DNA from 2 places in the Streptomyces sp. NPDC055099 genome. Region 1 is predicted to be linked to the other one. Evidence: riboswitches for the same ligand, from Rfam matches in the RefSeq annotation. Region 1 holds a riboswitch; the other holds the start of a gene.

Region 1 (3,396 bases):
CTGGAGGCCGGCGGGGTGGCCGACGACCGGGCGTCCGCGCTGGAGGTGGGCGAGCGGCTGCGCGCGGACATCAAGGCGGTGACGGGGCTCGCGGGGTCGGTCGGGCTCGCCGCGTCCAAGATGCTGGCGAAGATCGCCTCGGAGGAGGCCAAGCCCGACGGGCTGCGGCTGATAGTGCCGGGCACCGAGCGGGACCTGCTCGCCCCGATGCCGGTGCGGACGCTGCCCGGCGTCGGTCCTGCCACCGGGGACCATCTGCGGCGGGGCGGGATCACGACCGTGGGGGAGATCGCGGAGGCGGGCGAGGACGAGCTCGTGCGGCTCCTGGGGAAGTCGCACGGCAGCGCGCTGTACGCGATGGCGCTGGCGCGGGACGAGCGGCCCGTGGTGGCAGAGCGGGAATCCAAGTCGGTCAGTGTCGAGGACACGTACGACGTGGACATCCATGACCGGGTACGGGTCAGGGGCGAGGTCGCGCGGCTCGCCGAGCGCTGTGTGGAGCGGCTGCGGGCGGCCGGGCACTCGGGGCGGACCATCGTCCTGAAGGTGCGGCGGTTCGACTTCTCTACGCTGACGCGCTCCGAGACGCTGCGTGGGCCCACGGACGACCACGGGGTGGTGCGGGAGGCCGCCGCGCGGCTCCTGGAGTCCGTGGACACCACCGGAGGGGTGCGGCTCCTGGGAGTGGGCGTCACGGGGCTCGCGGACTACACGCAGGAGGACCTCTTCGCGCAAGCGCAGGCCCAGGCGGAGGCCGAGGCGCGGGCCGAGGCCACGGAGGCACCGGAGACGCAGCAGGAGACGGAGGAGGAGCGGGGCGGGGAGGCCGTGGCGCAGCCCATGGCCGAGGCGGGGGTGGAGCCGGCCGTTCCGGCCGAGCGGCGGTGGGCCGCGGGGCACGACGTGCGGCATGCCGAGTACGGGTACGGCTGGGTGCAGGGCAGTGGCCTGGGGCGGGTCACGGTGCGCTTCGAGACGCCCGAGTCGACCATGCCGGGGCGGGTGCGGACGTTCCGTACGGATGATCCGGCGCTCGAGCCCGCGGAGCCGTTGCCCCTGGTGGCGGCTCCCGGGGCGGTGGAGCCGCGGTGACGCCGGGGGCGCCTGTCCCGCCGGGGTCACCTGGGCTGCCGCGCGGGTGTCAGGGTTTCTCCTGCCCCGCGATGTTGCCGAAGTCCTTGTCCGGTGGTGGTGTGGACGGCGGAGGCGTGATGTCCAGGCCGTAATGGTGGTAGAGCTGCAGTTCCTGTTCGGGGGAGAGGTGGCGGCCCACGCCGAAATCGGGGGCGTCCTTGATCAGTGAGCGCTCGAAGGGGATGTGCAGGGTGCCGTCGCTCCTGAGCTCGCTCGGTTCCAGGGGGACGAAGGTGTCCCGGCTGAACAGGCCCGTGCGTATGGCGGCCCACTCCGGGGCGCCGGTCGCGTCGTCGAGATAGACCTCGTCGATCGTGCCGATCTTGGCCCCGTTCCGGTCGAACGCCTTCCGGCCGATCAAATTGCGCGGATCGATGTCGGTCTGCACGGGCCCTCCAACTGGTCGAGGCTTGTCGAAGTGGGGCGTAACTCATCCTCGTTCGTTCGCAATCACTACGAAAGAGCACTTCGGGGCAGGTGGCCACTCGAGGGAACGGTCACGGTCCTCGCTGGTAGGCTGGCGCTTGGCTGCTGACCCCGTGCGGGAGAGCTCTCCGGTCGAGACACCGGAGGCGCCGAAGGAGCAACTCCTCCCCGGAATCTCTCAGGCCCCTGTACCGCACGGACGAGGTCACTCTGGAAAGTAGGGCGGGCGTCGGGCGGGCACGTCCGGTCCCCTTCCTCACCGACGGTGAAAGCCGGTACGGCGCCTCTCGCGGGGCACGGACCGGTGAAACTCTCAGGTTGAGATGACAGAGGGGGAGGCCGTCCGGGTACCCGCGCCGTGGTGCCCCTCGCAGGTCGCGTCAGACCAGGAGGCCTCCGCAATGACCGCCACACCTCGTATCCCGCTCTCCCAGCTCGAACAGGGCATTCCCTTCGAGCAGCGGCACATCGGTCCCGATGTGGAAGCACGGGCCAAGATGCTCGCGCAGGTCGGGTACGGCTCGCTCGACGAGCTCACCGCGGCCGCCGTGCCGGATGTGATCAAGAACGCCGAGGCGCTGAACCTGCCCGGGGCGCGCACCGAGGCCGAGGTGCTCGCCGAGCTGCGCTCCCTCGCCGACCGTAACCAGGTCCTCGATTCCATGATCGGGCTCGGTTACTACGGGACCTTCACGCCGCCGGTGATCCTGCGGAACGTGATGGAGAACCCCGCGTGGTACACCGCTTACACGCCGTACCAGCCCGAGATCTCCCAGGGCCGCCTCGAGGCGCTGCTCAACTTCCAGACCGTCGTCGCCGAGCTGACGGGGCTGCCCACCTCCGGCGCCTCGCTGCTCGACGAGGGGACCGCGGCCGCCGAGGCCATGGCGCTGTCGCGGCGCATGGGCAAGGTCAAGGACGGTGTCTTCCTCGTCGACGCCGACGCGTTGCCGCAGACCATCGCCGTGATCCAGACGCGTGCCGAGCCGACCGGTGTCGAGGTCGTCGTCGCCGATCTGAGCGAGGGCATCCCGGCCGAGGTCGCCGAGCGCGGTGTCGTCGGCGTGCTGATCCAGTACCCCGGCGCCTCGGGTGCCGTACGCGACATAAAGCCGCTCATCGAGCAGGCCCACGAGCTCGGCGCCATCGTCTCCGTCGCCGCCGACCTGCTGGCCCTGACGCTGCTGACCTCGCCCGGTGAGCTCGGCGCCGACATCGCCGTCGGCACGACGCAGCGCTTCGGCGTCCCGATGGGCTTCGGCGGCCCGCACGCCGGTTACATGGCGGTGCGCGAGAAGTTCGCGCGCAGCCTGCCGGGGCGGCTCGTCGGCGTCTCCGTGGACGCGGACGGCAACAAGGCCTACCGGCTCGCGCTGCAGACGCGTGAGCAGCACATCCGCCGCGAGAAGGCCACCAGCAACATCTGCACCGCTCAGGTGCTGCTCGCCGTGATGGCCGGAATGTACGCCGTCTATCACGGGCCGGAGGGACTCAAGGCCATCGCGCGGCGTACCCACCGCTACGCGACCGTGCTGGCCGCGGGGCTCACCGCGGGCGGGGTCGAGGTCGTGCACGGCGCGTACTTCGACACGCTGACCGTGCGGGTGCCCGGCAGGGCCGAGGCGCTCGTCGCGGCGGCCCGCGAGGGTGGCGTCAACATCCACCAGGTCGACGCCGACCACGTCTCCCTGGCCTGCGACGAGACCACCACGCGCAAGCAACTGACCGCGATCTGGGGCGCGTTCGGGGTCGAGGCCGACATCGAGGCGCTCGACGCCCGGACCGAGGACTCGCTCCCCGCGGAGCTGCTGCGCGGCGACGAGTACCTCACGCACC
Region 2 (3,396 bases), on a different contig from region 1:
CGGTGTCCGGACGAAGAAGGTCCTGACGCGCTCGCGCATCCAGTCGGCGACCGGGTCCTGGGCCACGTCGAGCAGCACCAGGTTCACCGGCCAGGCCACCGGGGACTGCCCCAGTGCGCGGCCCAGGGCTTCCATCGGGAGCTCGCGCTCGTTGCCCTCCCAGGAGGTCAGTTCGACGCCGACGAACAGTGCGGGGTCACCGCCCTCGACGCTGGCCAGGCAGCGGCGGGCGCTCAGGACGACGCCGGTGGCCTCGAACTCGCGGGCGGCGGCGGACAGGAAGTCGACCGGGTCCTCCTGCCAGTCCGGTTCGAAGAGGCGTACGCGGCCGCCGGTCGCGGGGCCGTCCAGCGGGGTGCGCCCGGCGCGGCAGAGTTCGGCGACGGCGGGCGGCGGCAGCGGCACACCGACCGTGCCGTCCGGGTTGACCGCGATGCCCAGCTGCGGGGGCAGGCCGCGCGCGAACTCCACGGCGGGCGCCACGGTGCAGCCCATGCGCCCGCCGGTGGCCTGGTGGAACTGCTGCTCGGAGCTGAAGACGGGGACATAGGCCTGGCCGTCGATCTCCAGCGTGGGCAGGTCGAGGGTGCCGCTGTCCGGGCCCCCGCCGTTCGGCAGCGGGACCCAGACGTGGCTGCGGCCGAGCACCTCGACGATGCGGGCCCCCGCGGACGCCCGGGGCGCTCCGGGGGTGCCCAGGGATGCCGCGAGCACCTCTTCGAGTTCGTTGCCCGGCCATCCTCCGTAGGGATGGGCGTGCGCCTGCGCCGGAATGTCCATCTCTTCTAACCCCTGATCGGTCCCGCTCTGCCTGCGGCACGACCCTAACGCGGCGGGCGGCTCAGTCCCCGAAGCCGATCCCCCGCAGCACCCCGGCCGCCGTCCGGTCCAGAAGCACCGCCGAGCCGCAGCCGCGCGGCAGGTCGCCGCGCTCGGCGGCGCCGACGAGCCGGCCGACCGTCCTGCGGTGGCGCGCGAAGGCGTACCGCGACACGCCGCGCCCGCGCGCGAGCTGCCCCTCTATGGCGGTGTCCGGCGGCACGTCGAGCAGCAGCAGGTGCAGGGTGGTGCCGCGCCGCGCGGCCTCGCGGGCCAGCCAGCGGCGCACCCAGGCCTGGGTGCCGCAGTCGTGCACCACGACGCCCTCGCCGGAGCGCAGGGCCTTGCGCAGGCCCGCGTAGTGCGCGATGCGGACCAGCGGGCGGTACACCGCGTACGGCAGGAGGCTCGGCATGCGCCGGGCCCAGCGGTCGCGGGTGTCCTGCGAGTCGATGCGGGGGCCGGCGACGGCTCTGCGCATCAGCGTGGACTTGCCGCTGCCCGGCAGCCCGGAGACGACGATCAGATCGCCCTCGCCGAACGTGAGCCGGTACGGGCTGTGGCCGGTCCGCTGCCGCAGGTCGCGGACGACGGCCGCCGGCAGGGGGCCGCAGCTCTCCCTGGTGGGGGCGGCGGCCTGTTTGGGCAGGGCCACCCCTGTGTTGGTCGCGTAGACACTCGTCCTGCGCACCGTGATCGGCCTCCCCTTAGCGGTCACGTACCTGCTTCCCGCAGCTTCCCCGGCAAGTGTAAAGAGAAGGTAATGCGGCACAACAGCATTACTGGACTGGCACTGCCTTGTGACGCAGGCGCGTGCAATGATGTGCGCGCAAACTCCATACAGGCCGTTTGAATCCGCGCGGGAGAGTTCCCGGTGACCGTCGCACGACGCACCGGGGCGCCGAAGGAGCAAGTCCCTCCCTTGAATCTCTCAGGCCCCGTACCGCGCGGGCGAGGCACATCTGAAAAGCGGGCCGCCTGCGCGGCTCCACCCAAGGTGCAAGTCATGACCCTCATACGTACGGGTCGTGGTGAACCTCTCAGGTTCCGATGACAGATGGGGAGGATCGACCTCGCCCGTCATGCCCCTGGGAGTTCCACGAATGAGTACTGCCCCCCGTCTGACCGCACTCGATGCCGTGCATCGTGCGCTCGGCGCGACCATGACCGACTTCGCGGGCTGGGACATGCCGCTGCGGTACGCGAGCGAGCGCGACGAGCACAACGCCGTGCGCACCAAGGCCGGTCTCTTCGACCTCTCCCACATGGGCGAGATCACGGTCCGGGGGCCCGAGGCCGTGGACCTCCTGAACTTCGCGCTCGTCGGCAACATCGGCTCCATCGGTGTCGGCCGCGCCCGCTACACGATGATCTGTGCCGAGGACGGCGGCATCCTGGACGACCTGATCGTCTACCGGCTCGGCAAGCCCGAGACCCCCGAGTACATGGTGGTCGCCAACGCCTCGAACGCCCAGGTCGTGCTCGACGCGCTGACCGCCCGCGCCGAGGGCTTCGACGCCGAGGTCCGCGACGACCGTGACGCGTACGCCCTGCTCGCCGTCCAGGGTCCCGAGTCCCCCGGCATCCTGAAGTCACTCACGGATGCCGACCTGGACGGCCTCAAGTACTACGCGGGCCTGCCCGGCACGGTCGCGGGCGTGCCCGCGCTGATCGCCCGCACGGGCTACACGGGCGAGGACGGCTTCGAGCTGTTCGTCGCGCCCGGCGACGCCGAGAAGCTGTGGAACGCGCTCATGGAGGCCGGCGAGCCCGCGGGCCTGGTCCCCGCCGGTCTCTCCTGCCGCGACACGCTGCGTCTTGAGGCGGGCATGCCGCTGTACGGGCACGAGCTGACCGCGGAGCTGACGCCCTTCGACGCGGGCCTCGGCCGGGTCGTCAAGTTCGAGAAGACCTCGCAGTCCGACACCTTCGTGGGGCGCGCGGCGCTCGCGGCCGCCGCGGAGCGCGCCGAGGCCGCTCCCCCGCGCAAGCTGGTCGGTCTGATCGCTTCAGGCCGCCGCGTCCCGCGCGCGGGCTTCTCCGTGGTCGCCGACGGCAAGGTCATCGGCGAGGTCACCTCGGGTGCACCGTCCCCCACGCTGGGCAAGCCGATCGCCATCGCGTATGTCGACGCGGCGCACGCCACCCCCGGCAGTGAGGGTGTCGGCGTGGACATCCGGGGCACGCACGAGCCGTACGAGGTCGTGGCGCTGCCGTTCTACAAGCGCCAGAAGTGACACCCCGCACAACAGCCTCGTCCATCAGCACTCCCCCGCGTACAGGAGAATTCAGGTCATGAGCAACCCCCAGCAGCTGCGTTACAGCAAGGAGCACGAGTGGCTCTCGGCCGTCGAGGACGGTGTGGCGACCGTCGGCATCACGGAGCACGCGGCCAACGCGCTCGGTGACGTCGTCTACGCCGACCTGCCCGAGGCCGGTGCCGCGGTGACCGCGGGCGAGACGTGCGGCGAGCTCGAGTCGACCAAGTCCGTCAGCGACCTCTACTCGCCGGTCACCGGCGAGGTCGTCGAGTCGAACCAGGACGTCGTGGAAGACCCGTCGCTCGTCAACTCCGCC

Evidence for each region. A riboswitch is a leader RNA that binds a small molecule or an ion and turns the genes downstream of it on or off. The one in region 1 is predicted to bind glycine.
Region 2: it holds a riboswitch for glycine, as region 1 does, so the genes downstream of both, gcvT (glycine cleavage system aminomethyltransferase GcvT) here and gcvP (aminomethyl-transferring glycine dehydrogenase) in region 1, are expected to answer to the same signal.

The regions. Positions count from the first base shown of each region.
Region 1 is NZ_JBSGUA010000006.1:9,213-12,608, forward strand. Features, by position in the region: gene ACWFRU_RS16870 (DNA polymerase IV) at 1-1,092, shown strand, start outside; gene ACWFRU_RS16875 (PRC-barrel domain-containing protein) at 1,142-1,522, opposite strand; glycine riboswitch at 1,667-1,764, shown strand; gene gcvP (aminomethyl-transferring glycine dehydrogenase) at 1,962-3,396, shown strand, end outside.
Region 2 is NZ_JBSGUA010000015.1:37,496-40,891, reverse strand. Features, by position in the region: gene ACWFRU_RS31090 (enhanced serine sensitivity protein SseB) at 1-780, opposite strand, end outside; gene ACWFRU_RS31085 (AAA family ATPase) at 842-1,516, opposite strand; glycine riboswitch at 1,670-1,775, shown strand; glycine riboswitch at 1,776-1,886, shown strand; gene gcvT (glycine cleavage system aminomethyltransferase GcvT) at 1,923-3,056, shown strand; gene gcvH (glycine cleavage system protein GcvH) at 3,115-3,396, shown strand, end outside.